One region of the Shewanella marisflavi genome, then DNA from elsewhere that is predicted to be linked to it. Evidence: predicted binding sites of a transcription regulator. Region 1 holds the regulator's gene; each other region holds the start of a gene.

What was found. The regulator sigma-54, encoded in region 1, starts transcription at its own class of promoters, with help from an activator protein. The targets are predictions, from matches to a motif close to GTTGGCACGNNNNTNGNNT.
Region 2: the regulator sigma-54 is predicted to act here: its motif matches at 2,430-2,448, upstream of flgB (flagellar basal body rod protein FlgB).
Region 3: the regulator sigma-54 is predicted to act here: its motif matches at 2,034-2,052, upstream of CFF01_RS13750 (YggN family protein).

The regions. Positions count from the first base shown of each region.
Region 1 covers NZ_CP022272.1:3,702,532-3,707,483, forward strand. Annotated here, with positions in the region: gene lptC (LPS export ABC transporter periplasmic protein LptC) at 1-361, shown strand, start outside; gene lptA (lipopolysaccharide transport periplasmic protein LptA) at 348-896, shown strand; gene lptB (LPS export ABC transporter ATP-binding protein) at 893-1,624, shown strand; gene CFF01_RS16315 (RNA polymerase factor sigma-54) at 1,757-3,244, shown strand; gene hpf (ribosome hibernation promoting factor) at 3,275-3,562, shown strand; gene ptsN (PTS IIA-like nitrogen regulatory protein PtsN) at 3,565-4,008, shown strand; gene rapZ (RNase adapter RapZ) at 4,005-4,853, shown strand; gene CFF01_RS16335 (HPr family phosphocarrier protein) at 4,846-4,952, shown strand, end outside.
Region 2 covers NZ_CP022272.1:2,885,074-2,890,025, reverse strand. Annotated here, with positions in the region: gene flgA (flagellar basal body P-ring formation chaperone FlgA) at 1-221, opposite strand, end outside; gene CFF01_RS12790 (chemotaxis protein CheV) at 430-1,350, shown strand; gene CFF01_RS12785 (CheR family methyltransferase) at 1,488-2,327, shown strand; gene flgB (flagellar basal body rod protein FlgB) at 2,481-2,879, shown strand; gene flgC (flagellar basal body rod protein FlgC) at 2,882-3,301, shown strand; gene flgD (flagellar hook assembly protein FlgD) at 3,312-4,094, shown strand; gene flgE (flagellar hook protein FlgE) at 4,157-4,952, shown strand, end outside.
Region 3 covers NZ_CP022272.1:3,096,332-3,101,283, forward strand. Annotated here, with positions in the region: gene CFF01_RS13745 (LysR family transcriptional regulator) at 1-773, opposite strand, end outside; gene CFF01_RS13750 (YggN family protein) at 1,127-1,957, opposite strand; gene glsB (glutaminase B) at 2,177-3,091, opposite strand; gene CFF01_RS13760 (YggL family protein) at 3,091-3,414, opposite strand; gene trmB (tRNA (guanosine(46)-N7)-methyltransferase TrmB) at 3,445-4,161, opposite strand; gene mutY (A/G-specific adenine glycosylase) at 4,446-4,952, shown strand, end outside.

The sequences.
Region 1 (4,952 bases):
GAAGCACTACGCCGAACGCAACATGACCTACTTTACTCAGCCCATCTATCTCGTGTATCCAGACAAGGGCGATGCCCAATGGCGACTCAGATCGACTAAAGGCACTCTGGACAAAAATAGCGGACGGGTCACCCTGGAAAATAATGTTATCATTGATGCTATTAGCCCAGAAGAACCTATCCAGACCATAGAGACCACCTATCTGGAGTTGGATCTCAATACTATGATAATGACATCCGACAAAAGCATTCGGGTAACGGGGCGAGATTTCCTCATCACGGGGCAAGGCTTATACGCCGATCTCAACGCACAAAATATACGACTGACGAGTCAGGTAGAAGGAACATATGAAACTAAATAGCCTTATTCTCGCTGGGCTGCTAACCCTGATTAGCCTGGGCGCCCAAGCCAAGGATAATGACCTACTACAAGAGGTCAAGATCTCTGCCGCTAGCCAGGAAGCCGATATCAAGAACAATCAGATCATCTTCCATGGACCGGTTGAGGTCACTCAGGGCTCGATCAAGATCTTGGCCGATGAACTGCGCGCCTTCAGCAAAGAAAAGAACAGTGGCAAGATCCTCGTTGCCACAGGCAACCCGGCCACCTACTCTCAGGTAATGGAAGATGGCCGTCCCGCCTCTGCCAGTGCCAAAGAGATCCGCTATGAACTCTCGAGCCGCACCCTGACACTCATTGGCGATGCTACCCTGGAACAGGAAGGCAGCCAGGTCACAGGTACTCAGATCCGCTACAACATTGAACAGCAACAGCTGATTGCCGAGAGTACAGGCAATGACCGCGTGATCACCATTATTCAGCCTGAAAACTATCAAGAGCAGAAACAAGCGCAACCCGAGCCAGAACCAGAACAACCCGAACAGGAAAAGCAATGACAGACCTGACCTTGAAGGCGGAAAACCTCGCCAAGAGCTATAAGAGTCGTGCCGTTGTCCAAGATGTGAGCCTTACAGTCAAAACCGGGCAGATCGTCGGCCTATTGGGACCAAACGGTGCCGGTAAGACCACCACCTTCTACATGGTGGTCGGCCTAGTACAGAGCGACAAGGGACGCATCTATATCGATGATGACGACCTCACCCTCGACCCCATGCACCTTCGCGCCCGTAAAGGCATAGGTTACCTGCCCCAGGAAGCCAGCATCTTTCGCAAACTCTCGGTACGCGACAACATCATGGCCGTGCTGCAGACCCGCAGCGATCTGGATAACGATGGCCGCGAAGAGGAGTTGGAACATCTGCTGGAAGAGTTTCATATTACCCATATCCGTGACAGCCACGGTATGGCGTTGTCGGGCGGTGAACGTCGCCGGGTAGAGATCGCCAGGGCCCTGGCCGCGAACCCGAAATTTATTCTTCTCGATGAACCCTTCGCCGGTGTCGACCCCATCTCAGTCATCGACATCAAAAAGATCATCGAGCAACTCAAAAACCGTGGCCTTGGGGTGTTGATCACCGACCATAATGTGCGCGAAACATTAGACGTCTGTGAGAAAGCCTATATCGTCAGCCACGGTAATCTGATCGCCGAAGGAACACCCGCCGAAATCTTAGACAATCAGCAAGTACGAGCAGTGTACTTAGGTGAACAATTCAAGCTATAGTTAATCTTATAACCGGGCCATAAACTGAAACTAATATCAGATTGTGGCCATAAGGACTATCCTTTATATTTGTCCGGCCAATTAGCCAGAGCTTTCTCATTTTATAATTAGAAACAAGGGAATAGCAGTACGATGAAAGCGTCACTTCAGCTCAAAATGGGTCAGCATCTCACCATGACGCCCCAGCTACAACAGGCCATACGTCTGTTGCAGTTGTCGTCACTAGAGTTGCAGCAGGAGATCCAACAAGCATTAGAATCCAATCCGCTACTGGAGTTGGATGAAGAGCAAGAAGGCGCCAGTGCCGAACTACAAGATGATACCGCCGTCGACAATTTCGACAGCAAGTATGATGACAAGATAGAGCTGGATTCGAGTCAGGATAACTCAGGCGTCGAGACCTCGGACGCCCTGACTCAAGACTCTATGCCTGACGAGCTGCCGGTCGACACTACTTGGGACGAGGTCTATACCGCCTCCCCTAACTCCAGCTCAGGCGCCATGCGCGACGACGACATGCCTTTTCAGGGCGAGACCAGTGAAGGCCTATACGAGCACCTCGAATGGCAGAAGAATCTCACCCCTTTTTCCGATAACGATCTGGCCATCGCCACCGCCATCATAGATGCCATTGACGAACGCGGTTACCTGACCCAGACCTGCGAGGATATTCTCGAAGCGATGGGCGATCCCGAAATAGAACTCGATGAGGTCGAGGCAGTACTCAAGCGAGTACAGCACTTCGACCCCATAGGCGTGGCGGCGCGAGATCTCAGCGAGTGTCTGACGATTCAGCTGGCCCAATACAGCGACGATACCCCGCATATCGCCAATGCACGCATGTTGATCAAGGAGCACTTGGATCTCATCGCTGGACGCGACTTCCGCCTCTTGATGCGCAAAACCAAGCTTAAAGAAGATGAGCTAAGAGATGCTATCGCCCTCATTCAAACTTTAAACCCCCGTCCAGGCCTGGCCATTACCGCCAGCCGCGACGAGTATGTGATCCCTGATGTGACCGTCACCAAGAAGAAGGGACGCTGGGTGGTCGAGCTTAATCCCGATAGCATGCCCAAGATCAACGTCAACCAGCAGTATGCGGCCATGGCGCGCAGCACTAAGAGCCAGGCTGACGGTCAGTTTATTCGTGGTCACCTGCAAGAGGCGAAATGGTTCCTCAAGAGTCTTGAGAGCCGTAACGAGACACTGCTAAAGGTCACCAACTGCATTGTCGACTTCCAACAAGGTTTCTTCGAATTTGGTGAAGAGGCGATGAAGCCCATGGTGCTTAACGACATCGCCGAAGCGGTGGAGATGCACGAATCGACCATCTCCCGTGTAACCACACAGAAATATATGCATACCCCGAGAGGGATCTTCGAACTCAAATACTTTTTCTCTAGCCATGTCGGCACTGACGATGGTGGAGAGTGCTCTTCAACAGCAATACGGGCTTTTATTAAGAAGCTAGTTGCTGCGGAAAACCAGAAAAAGCCATTAAGCGACAGCAAGATGGCTCAACTCTTAGCTGAACAAGGCATTAAAGTGGCGCGTCGCACTATTGCTAAGTACCGAGAGGCAATGCTTATACCGCCCTCGAATCAGCGTAAGAGCTTATAACACGTAACTGGAAACTGGAGGACTATCTTTATGCAAATAAACCTGACTGGGCACCATATCGAGATCACCCAATCTCTAAGAAACTATGTTGAAGAGAAATTCACAAAGCTTGAACGTCATTTCGATCAGATCAATAATGTGCACGTTGTATTAAATGTCGAAAAGTTGCAGCAAAAGGTTGAGGCCAAGTTACACCTCCGTGGCGGAGAAGTGTTCGCAACATCCGAACATGCGGACATGTATGCCGCGATAGACTCCCTGATTGACAAGCTCGATCGTCAGGTCATTAAACACAAAGAGAAGCTTACTAAACATTAACGATGGAACTGAGTACCATCCTGCGGCCGGAGTGCACAACCTGCGCCACTCCGGGCAGTAAGAAAAAGGTACTGGAGCTTATCAGCGACTTAGCCGCTGTCCAGTACCCCACCCTCTCCTCTCAAGAGATTTTTGAAAGCCTTCTGGCTCGAGAGAAAATGGGCAGCACAGGTATAGGCAATGGTATCGCGATTCCTCACGGACGGCTGACGAACATAGAGCAACCAGTGGCCGTACTGGTGAAGTGTGCTGAACCAATCGCATTCGATGCCATTGATAATAAGCCCGTCGATATCCTTTTTGCATTATTGGTGCCCGCAGATCAATGCGAGCAGCATCTTAGTACTCTGGCCGCCATGGCAGAGAAACTCAATGACAAGGCGATCATGAAACAGCTAAGAAAAACCAAGGATGAGTCAGAACTCTATCAGGTGATCACCCAATGAAATTGGTTTTGGTATCCGGACGCTCAGGGTCGGGAAAATCTGTCGCACTTAGGGTCTTAGAAGATCTCGGCTACTACTGTGTCGATAATCTGCCCCTACAGATGATGGAATCCCTGCTGGAGCAACTCAAGGGACGCAGCGAACTGGTGGCCATTAGCGTCGATGTGCGCAATATGCCCAGCGAAGAGATCCAGTTGGAAAAGCAGCTGGCCAAGCTCCCGAAAGATACCGAGATCTTAAGTTTCTTCCTTAACTCCAGCGACAATGTGCTGCTCAAGCGCTATAGCGAGACCCGCAGATTACATCCGCTGTCACGCTCAAAAGTCTCTCTCAAGGAGGCGATTCAGCTCGAAGGCAAACTGCTCGATCCCATCGCCAAGCTAGTGGATCACTATATCGACACCTCTAACCTCAACATCTATGAGTTGAGTGACAAGGTGCGCGAAATATTACTGGGCACAGTCGATAAAGAGCTGGTGATCAACTTCGAATCTTTCGGCTTTAAATATGGCATGCCAAGCGAAGCCGACTTCATGTTCGATGTGCGCTTTTTGCCAAATCCCCATTGGGAGCCAGAACTGAGACCCCTGACCGGCCTCGATGAGGCAGTGCAGCAGTTTCTGAGTCAGCAGCCACTGGTGAATAAATTTATCTGGCAAATCGAAAACCTGCTGGAAACCTGGTTACCTCATCTTGAGCGTAACAACCGCAGTTACCTCACCATTGCCATTGGCTGCACGGGTGGGCAACACAGATCTGTCTATGTCACCGACCAACTGGCCAAGCTGTTCAACAAAGGCAAGCATAAGGTACAGGCTCGTCACAGAGAGCTAAAGCATGACTAAGTTGGCTCGCGAGCTGACCATCTGCAATAAGTTGGGACTGCACGCCAGGGCGGCCACCAAGCTGGCAGTACTTGCCGCCAAGTTCGATGCCCAAGTCAC
Region 2 (4,952 bases), 820 kb from region 1:
GCCTTAGGCATACCCAGGCAGGCTGGCGGTGATAGCCTGGTGTCCAAGCTTTGTGGCGTGATGATCAGCTTGGCATCCTTGGGTAAGGTGATTTTTTCTTGCACCACCTCTGTTGCTAATCTTGCTATGGTCGAGACGGAGGGAACGCTGGCTGGCTCCGCTGCCATTGTCGGCAGAGAGGTGAGTAACAAAAACAGAAAATATGCAAAATTTACTTTCATATTGAATTGACTAGCTTGATTAGCCAGATTACACCTATACTTCGTTTGAAGGCTCAGACTTTGCCATTTTTTGTGAGAAATTAGAGTCATAAATTTGACAAAGTAGAGGTCTGGTTGTCATATAACTAGATAAAGCAATTACTATGCCTATACTCATACTTACCATGGGAACGGCTTCGCATTCACCCGACAACAGGGCAAAGGCATTATGTCGAGTATTCTTGAATCAGTTAATAAACGCACCCAACTTGTAGGACAAAACCGCTTAGAGCTGCTGCTGTTTAAGTTAAATGGGCGGCAAAGGTTTGGCATTAACGTATTTAAGGTGAAAGAAGTACTGCAGTGCCCGCCGTTAACCGCACTACCTAAGTTGAATCCTTTTGTGAGAGGCGTGGCCCATATACGTGGGCAAACCATTTCTGTGATTGATCTTAGCGCGGCAACAGGCGGCAAGCCGTTAGAGAATACCGAAGGTTGTTTCATTATTATTTCTGAGTACAACCGTAGCGTGCAGGGATTCTTGGTCAAGTCGGTCGAGCGTATCATCAATATGAACTGGGAAGCTATCATGCCGCCGCCACAAGGTGCGGGGCGTTATTCTTATCTCACGGCGGTTACCGAGATAGAAGGTGAGCTGGTAGAAATTTTAGATGTCGAGAAGATCCTTGATGAGATTTCGCCAGTGAAAACCCAGATCAGTCAGGAAGTGGATGCGCAGCTTACTATCGACAGAGATCGCCATTATCACATCATGGTGATTGATGATTCGGCGGTGGCGCGCAAGCAGATCATTCGTGCCCTCGAGTCCTTGAGCCTGCAGATAGATACCGCAAAAGATGGGCGTGAGGCTTTAGAAAAATTGGTGAGTGTCGCGGCGGAGATGGACAATGTCGCAACCGAAATTCCGCTAATCATCTCAGATATTGAGATGCCAGAGATGGATGGTTATACCTTGACGGCGGAGATTCGTGATAACCCTAAACTGAAAGATATTAAGGTTGTACTGCACACCTCGCTCAGCGGTGTATTCAATCAGGCGATGGTGGAGAAGGTGGGCGCTAATGATTTTATTGCGAAATTTAATCCTGATGAGTTAGCGGCTGCGGTTAACAAGCATCTTAGTTTGTAATTTGACCTAAGTCGGTCCTAAGCCTAAGTTTGATAAGTTTAAACTTGTATCAGTGACTTAGCTAATGTATAACGCTGAGCTCTGTCATGCTTGCTATAGTGTATGTTGTAGCCTGTTTTATTTTTTGATATTGGGATATCAAGGTGCCGAATAAATCACTTGCCGAAGCTGAGTACAACCAATTTAAATTGTTTCTGGAGCAACACAGCGGCATCGTGTTGGGTGACAATAAGCAATATTTGGTTCGTAGCCGACTCGCACCTTTGATGGGTAAGTACAACCTTCCTTCCTTGTCTGAGGTGGTTAAGCATTCCATGAAGCCCACCGAGCGTCAGCTTAGGGCTGAAGTGATCGATGCTATGACCACCAACGAAACCTTGTGGTTTCGCGATCGTTATCCTTTTGAGCTGTTGGGCAATAGTTTGCTTCCTGAATATTCCCGTTTAGGGCGGCCGCTTAAGATCTGGTCTGCCGCCTGTTCATCTGGACAAGAGCCTTATTCATTGGCGATGACTATCTTGGAATATCAGCAGCGTAAGCCAGGAGCCTTACCTGGTAGTGCGACCATATTAGCGACAGACTTGTCCCCCTCCATGCTAGAGCGTTGTAAAGCCGCGGAATACGATAACCTGGCCTTGGGACGAGGATTATCTGATGAGCGCAAGCGTCAGTTTTTTGAACCAGGAGCCAACGGCTCTATGGTGGTGAAGGCTAATGTTAAGCGTTTGGTGAATTTTAGAGCCCACAACCTGCTGGAAAGCTACACTCTGCTCGGCAAGTTCGACATTATTTTTTGCCGTAATGTGCTTATCTATTTTGCCCCAGAGGCAAAGGCCAAGATATTGCGGCAATTTGCTGCCGCCCTTAATCCTAAAGGGATACTGTTTTTGGGGGCATCTGAGTCGATTGCCGGTTTGACCGACGAGTTTGATATGGTGCGATGTAATCCCGGGATCTACTATCAAAAGCGTACTTAAGACGCTAATTACCTGAGTTAGCAATAAACCTCTCTAATGCCAGCCTCTGCTGGCATTTTTTATGCTTCGCCTTTATCTCTGCTTTTCGTTTGAATGGTTTTTATTGGCACAAGTATTGCTTTGTTTATGGCATTCGTGTGAGGAGGCAATTTTATGGCGATTAGTTTCGATAAGGCATTGGGGGTACATCAGTATACGCTGGGTATACGCTCGGCGCGTGCCGAGGTGATCTCATCTAACATAGCAAATGCCGATACCCCTCATTACAAAGCTAAAGATCTGGATTTTGATAAGGCACTTCAAGCGGCTCGCACGGCTCAAGGTGGGCTGGAAATGAGTCGCAGCGACGTAAAGCATTTCGACTTGGCGGCCTTATCAAAGCAACACATTAGTTATCGGGTGCCTAACCAACCCGACACAGGCGACGGCAATACCGTAGATATCCAGCAGGAGCAGTCTGAGTTTATGCAGAATGCCCTCGAGTATCAAATGTCGTTGGGTTTTCTTGACGGTAAGTTTTCCGGATTGAAAAAAGCACTTAAAGGAACCTAATCATGAGCCTCTTTAATATATTCAATGTGGCGGGCTCAGGCATGTCAGCGCAGTCGGTAAGACTAAATACCACTGCCAGCAACATTGCCAACGCCGATTCAGTCTCTAGTAGCATAGATAAGACCTATCGTGCTCGTCACCCTGTGTTTGAGGCTGAGCTGGCCAAGGCAAGCCATGAGCAGCAAACCAGTCAGTCCGTTAAAGTCGCCGGCATAGTGGAGAGCGATAAACCGTTACAGAAAGAGTATTCACCCGATCATCCATTAGCCGATGCTGACGGTTTTATTTATAAGCCTAACGTCAATGTGATGGAGGAGATGGCCAACATGATCTCAGCCTCACGTTCCTATCAGATGAACGTACAGGTGGCTGAAGCGGCAAAATCTATGCTGCAACAGACCTTACGCATTGGCAAATCCTAGGGGGTAGGTTGTGAGCCTAGTTAATCCATTAAATAGCCAGGTTTCTCAGAGCTCAGCTGCGCAGAGCAGTAAATCTGTGTCGCCCCAGGCGTCGAGTAGTCAACAGGCTACTCAGACCACGGGTAATCCGTTTCTTGACAGTATGCGTCTGCAAGAGAAGTCATCAATTCCTGAAGCTAAGAGCCAGGAGCTGACTCAAGAGGATTTCTTCTCCTTACTCAGTCAGCAGCTATCGATGCAAGATCCTTTCAAGCCGGTGGATAACGACCAGATGATCGCGCAGATGGCCTCGTTCTCGACCGTAGATGGCATCAGCAAGCTTAATGAAGAGATTGTTAACCTCAATACTGTGATGACCTCGAGTCAGGCACTGCAGGCATCTGGGTTGGTCGGACAGAAGGTATTGATCCCCTCTGATACCGGGCATATCTCAGCCGAAGACCCGGTATTGAAAGGGGTGATCAGTACCCCAGAGCCTATCGAGTCAATCACGGTACGCATCGAAGATGAAAAGGGGCAACTGATTAAGACCTTTACCGTCGATGGCAGTGAAGGCGGCAATATCGATGTGGCCTGGGATGGTCTTGATAAGAATGGCGAACCTGTTGCCAGCGGCAATTACGCCATCAAGGCATCGGGCAAGGTAGATGGTAAGAGTGAAGATTTAGCCGTATCGACTTACGCTCATGTGACGAGTGTTTCCCTAGGAACGGCAAGTACCGGGGCGATTCTCAATCTCAGAGGCATAGGCGGTATCAAACTCGGTGATGTTCTGGCCGTGTCTGAAACCTAGACAAAGCAGAGCGTTAGGGCATTCGATCCAGAACAGATTACAAATTTTTAGTGAGGTGATTTATGTCATTTAACATTGCATTGAGTGGTATCGCGGCGGCGCAAAAAGATCTCAATACCACGGCGAATAACATAGCCAACGTCAACACCACAGGTTTTAAAGAGTCGCGCGCAGAGTTTGCCGACGTCTATGCCAGTTCAATTTTTGCCAACAGCAAAACGACAGTCGGTGGCGGTGTTACTACGGCGCAGGTGGCGCAGCAATTCCAGCAGGGGAGTCTGCAATTTACCAGTAACGCGCTGGATATGGCGATCAATGGCGGCGGTTTCTTTGTGACCTCCTCTGAAGTGGGTTCACAAGATCTCTCATACACACGTGCAGGGGCCTTTAAGGTCGATGCCGATAGCTATCTGGTTAATTCGGCCGGTAATTATCTGCAAACCTTCCCGGTGGATAAAGATGGTAACTCAACGTCGGTGAGTTTAACCACCACTCAGCCGGTTAAGATCCCCGACACTGCCGGCAGTCCGCAGAAAACTGACAACATTGGCATTCAGATGAACCTTAATGCGGGTGAGTCAACCTTAGATCCTGCGGCCTTTGATCCAAACGATCCCGACACCTACAACAATTCGACTTCGGTGACCATGTATGACTCATTGGGTGAGCCACATATTCTGACGACCTATTTCGTACGTCCACCGCAAGCCGCTTATACCGGCACCAGTAACTGGGTGGCCTTCTACGCGGTAGACGGCAAGCAGGTTGACTTGGCAGGCGCTGCGGGTACATACGGTCGTGATACCACAGGTGACGGCGTAGCAGATTCAAGTGGTACAGCCGTTAATGCCGGTGGTT
Region 3 (4,952 bases), 610 kb from region 1:
AATGGCACCAAAGTCCCCTTCTCTATCTCATCTTCGAGCAGGTAACTGGCCAGATAGACGACACCTAAACCGCTCACAGCGGCAGACTTAAGTGCTGGGGCATTGTCGACTCTGAAATTACCCGACACACCTATCTCGCAGTAATCATCACCCTTCTTAAACTGCCACACGCTATGTTCGTGCCACTCACCCTGGTAAACGAGACAGTTATGATCTACCAACTGCTCGGGGCGATCAGGATAACCATGCTTAGCTACATAGTCTGGCGATGCGGCTAACAGAAACTGACACTTCATCAAAGGTCTGGCAACCATGCCCAGCGGCAACTGCTCTGACATGGTCAGTAAAAGATCTAGTCCTTCGCTGACCACATCGACCTTATGATCCAGCAAACTGACCTGCAACTCCAACTCAGGATGTCTGGCCATAAAATCAGGCAATGCAGGAATGATATGCATGGTACCGAAAGACTGCGAAATCCCCACCTTGAGTACACCACGTGTCGCATCATTGAGATTATGCACACTGGCAACCGCCTGGTCTGCGTCGCGAAGTAACTCCTCACCTTGTGCATAAAGTAGCTGTCCGGCTTCGGTTAAACTCAGGCTTCGAGTGGTACGCTGTATCAGCTGAACACCTAATTTATGCTCAAGATCGGCAACCTGAGTACTGACTTTTGACTTAGAAATCCCCAATTTTCGCGCTGCAGAGCTAAAACTCCCGGCGCGAGCAACATGAGTAAAAATTGCAATAGGTTCTAAAAGTTCTAACATTTAAATAGCCTTAAGGTGTATGCGACACTATAAATACCAATTATAAATCATAGAGATACCTCAATGGTTTAGAGTTATCCCCTTGACTATGCAGATTATTTTAAGAGTAGAGTCAGACTGTTAGCCATTTCAATTTCGTTATCGAAATTTAGCCAGCATTGTTATTATTTTTACAAGTATACCAAAGATTTGCACTTTGATTCTAATACCTATTTTTTAGTCACTATACACCCAGATAGGACATTAGGAAAAGCCAATAACAAAAACCAACTTGAAGGCAAAAAAAAGCCCTGCACCCAAGGTAAGTGCAGGGAAATGTGGATCTTACGATGCCAGAGGAATTAACTTGCGAATTACTCGCGCAGCGGCTGCTGTTTAGCGCTCACTAATGGGAAATCGCTCAGTGCGGGGACTTCGCTGCGCAGCTGTGACTCAATCATAACCAGCTGCTGAAAGTTGTCACACAGCTTGTCGGCGCGCGCTTCTAAATCTGTTGCCTGTTGCTCGATTTGGGCTTCGATATCATCACCGACTCGCTCCATCTTGGCAGAAAAGGCGTTCATCTTCTCTTCGAAGGTATCACCATCGCCGTTCATCATCTCGCTGCCCAGGGTCATCATCATGCTACCGATTGAGCTTTGCACTACCTGCTCCATCTCTTTTTCAAACTCCTTACCAAAGGTGTCTTCCAGAGAGGACTCGGTTGCGCCAAGGTAAAACTTATCGCCATTTTGATAGGCTACGGTATCGATACGCTTAGCCAGGCTATCCATCATCTCATCAATCTTAGCGCCGGCGGCATCACCGAGTAGCGGCGTTAATGCCATGCTTACGGCGGTAGAGGCGATATCCACGGCGTCATGTACCACATCGATCACCTCAGGAAGTTGCTTAGACACCTCCCCCGCATACTGATTAACCAGTGCCTGCTGTTTGTCATTAAGCTGGACTCTGTCGCCATCGACATAGAGCTGACCCAGCTCGATACGATAGACCTCTTTTTTTGATTTACTGACAACCAACTTGCTCGGCTCCACCGAGACATCATAGTTGAGACTCACCTCGCACTGCTTGTCGTCACGGCCAAAGGAGATCTGGTTATCTTTACCCTCGCCGGCCCAAGCCGAACTCGTTGTCGCTAGTACAAATGCAGTCAGTCCAAGAGATGCTGTCAGTTTCTTCATGTTCTTATTCCTTAAGTCGTCGATGATTCACATAATGCGTAGCTCAAGGGGCACCATGTGTCGTTGATTACAGAGAATACAGATATCATGCCAAAATTAACCAACCCAATACAATCAACAAGATAGCCATATTCAATAGGATAGACCGAGTGAGAAAAGTTAACTCTCCAACCAGTTTTTAGTGAATTTTACTAACTGATAAAGCGGCGATCGCAGCCTTTAAAAGATAGAGCGGCCCAAGGCCTGGGAGAGATGTTCAAGTGCGGCGGTTCCCGCTAATGAGTTGCCATTCTTATCTAGCTCGGGTGACCAGACACAGACACTCATATCACCTGGGATCACGGCAATAATACCGCCCCCGACGCCACTCTTACCTGGCATACCTACCCGATAGGCAAACTCTCCTGCTCCATCATACAGGCCAGATGTCGCCAGTAGGGCATTGAGTTTACGGGTCTGGGTGGGTGATACCACAGGCTTACCGTCTATGCTCTTGCCAGCGTTTGCCAGGTAGAGCATCGCCTTTGACAGATCGGCGCAGCTCATCTTAAGGGCGCAGTAATGAAAGTAGTTTTTTAGCACCTTATCGACATCGTTATTAAAGTTGCCGAAAGACTTCATCAGATAGGCGATGGCCGCGTTGCGGGCGCTGTGTTCATATTCAGAGGCCGCGACACGCTTATCGTAAATCACATGGGGATTGGTGCTCAGTTTTCTCACCACCTCTAGCATATGATGCTTGGGTGCACCCAAACGGCTTTGCAAGAGATCGGCAATGATCAGGGCGCCAGCATTAATAAAGGGGTTTCGCGGCACGCCGCGCTCAAGTTCAATCTGAACCAGAGAGTTAAAGGACTGTCCCGAAGGCTCTTTACCGACACGAGACCAGATCTCCCTCTCTTCATACAGGGTTAAGGCCAGCGTGAGGCTAAATACTTTAGAGATACTCTGAATCGAAAAGGGCTCGAGATAATCTCCAGCCCCTATCGTTTGACCATCAACTGTGGTGACGGCGATCCCCAATTTTTGGGGATCCACCTCGGCTAAGGCTGGAATATAATCGGCAACCTTACCCTTGCCCAGCAGCGGACGGACCTGCTCGATAATATTTTCGAGCAGTGCCTTTTGCGGCATTAGTTCCACCAAATATCGTACAGTTCGCTAACCACAACATCTTTAGCTGGCTGATTCTTCCAAAAATCGCTCACGGCTTGGCGATCTTCTTCGGTGCACTTGCCTATGGTCTGGGTCGCGATGATCCCTTCCCACTCTTTATGACCGCCACCATGAAAACCCAGTTTTCTGGCTTCAATCACCTGATCGATAAACTGATCGACAATGTCATCGATCTGTTCTTCGCTTACCGAGTCTTCGAAGGTCCAGTTTACGTCGAAACCTAACTCTTGAAATTCATCGATGCGTAATTTCTTGCGTAAACGACGACTACGTGTTGCCATGTGTATACCCTCTCTTTATAGAAATTCAGCTTACTCGGTACGCTCAAACATCAGATCCCAGACACCATGGCCTAAGCGATGGCCTCTGGCCTCAAATTTGGTCAAAGGGCGATGATCGGGGCGAGGCACAAAATCGCCACTGGCAGATTGGTTTTTATAACCTGGTGCCGCGCTCATCACCTCTAACATATGCTCACTGTAGTTTTCCCAATCGGTCGCAAGGTGGAACACACCACCCACTTTCAGGCAGCGGCGAATAAGCTGAGCAAACTCAGGCTGCACGATACGACGCTTATGATGGCGCTTCTTATGCCAAGGATCGGGGAAGAACAGCTGCACCCTGGCTAAACTACCGCTTTGAATGCTATTTTCCAATACTTCGATGGCATCATGGTGAAACACGCGCAGGTTTGTAACACCCGCTTCTGCCGCATCGGCCAAGCAGGCGCCCACGCCAGGCTTATGCACTTCGATGCCGATAAAGTTAAGCTCAGGCGCCGCCTTAGCCATCTCGACCAGTGAGGCCCCCATACCAAAGCCAATCTCAAGCACAGTATCAGCCTCACGGCCAAACACCTTAGCCAGATCCAGCGGCTCGGGAGAGTAATCCAATCCCATGATAGGCCATTGCTGCTCCATGGCCTGCGCCTGGCCTTTGGTCAGACGTCCTTCACGTAATACAAAGCTTCTAACTTTACGAAGGTACTTACCCTCTTCGTTAAACTCTGCTGTGGTCACTTCGCTCATTATTTTTCAGCCTCTGATCTGCCATTAGTTGGCCATATAGCGCCGAGAAAAAGTAAGCGTCAAGCATCTCAAGGCTCGACTCACAAACTCATTTGATCCGACCAGGATCCTGACACTTATATGATTGGAAAATTATAAAAAGAAGGGCATTATCCAAAGTTACTGCGCTAAGGCAAGCCCTATGTTGCCAAAGTATACCAATAATCCCGACAGGCGCGAATTGTGCCTTAACAAGGATGCCATTTAGGTTGAGAAAAACCTTACCCGTCTATACACTGAGCGCCATGAAAACAGAGCAATTTCACCAGCGCATCGTCTCCTGGTATGACGAACATGGGCGCAAACACCTTCCCTGGCAACAAGATAAGACCCCCTACAAAGTTTGGGTATCTGAGATCATGTTGCAGCAGACTCAGGTAGCAACCGTTATCCCCTACTTCGAAGCCTTTATGAAGCGCTTCCCAACCATAGTGGATCTGGCAAACGCCGATCAGGATGAGGTGTTGCACCACTGGACAGGCCTTGGCTATTACGCCAGGGCCCGCAACCTGCACAAGAGTGCTCAGATAGTGGCTAACGACTATCAAGGGCAATTCCCCACAGAATTTGAGCAGGTGCTCGCCTTGCCAGGAATTGGTCGCTCCACCGCGGGTGCAATACTCTCACTATCTCTTGGTCAGCATCACCCCATCTTAGATGGTAACGTCAAGCGAGTGCTGGCCAGGCATGGCGCCATCGCCGGTTGGCCTGGAAAACGTGAGGTCGAAGAGCAGCTGTGGCAACTCACCCAA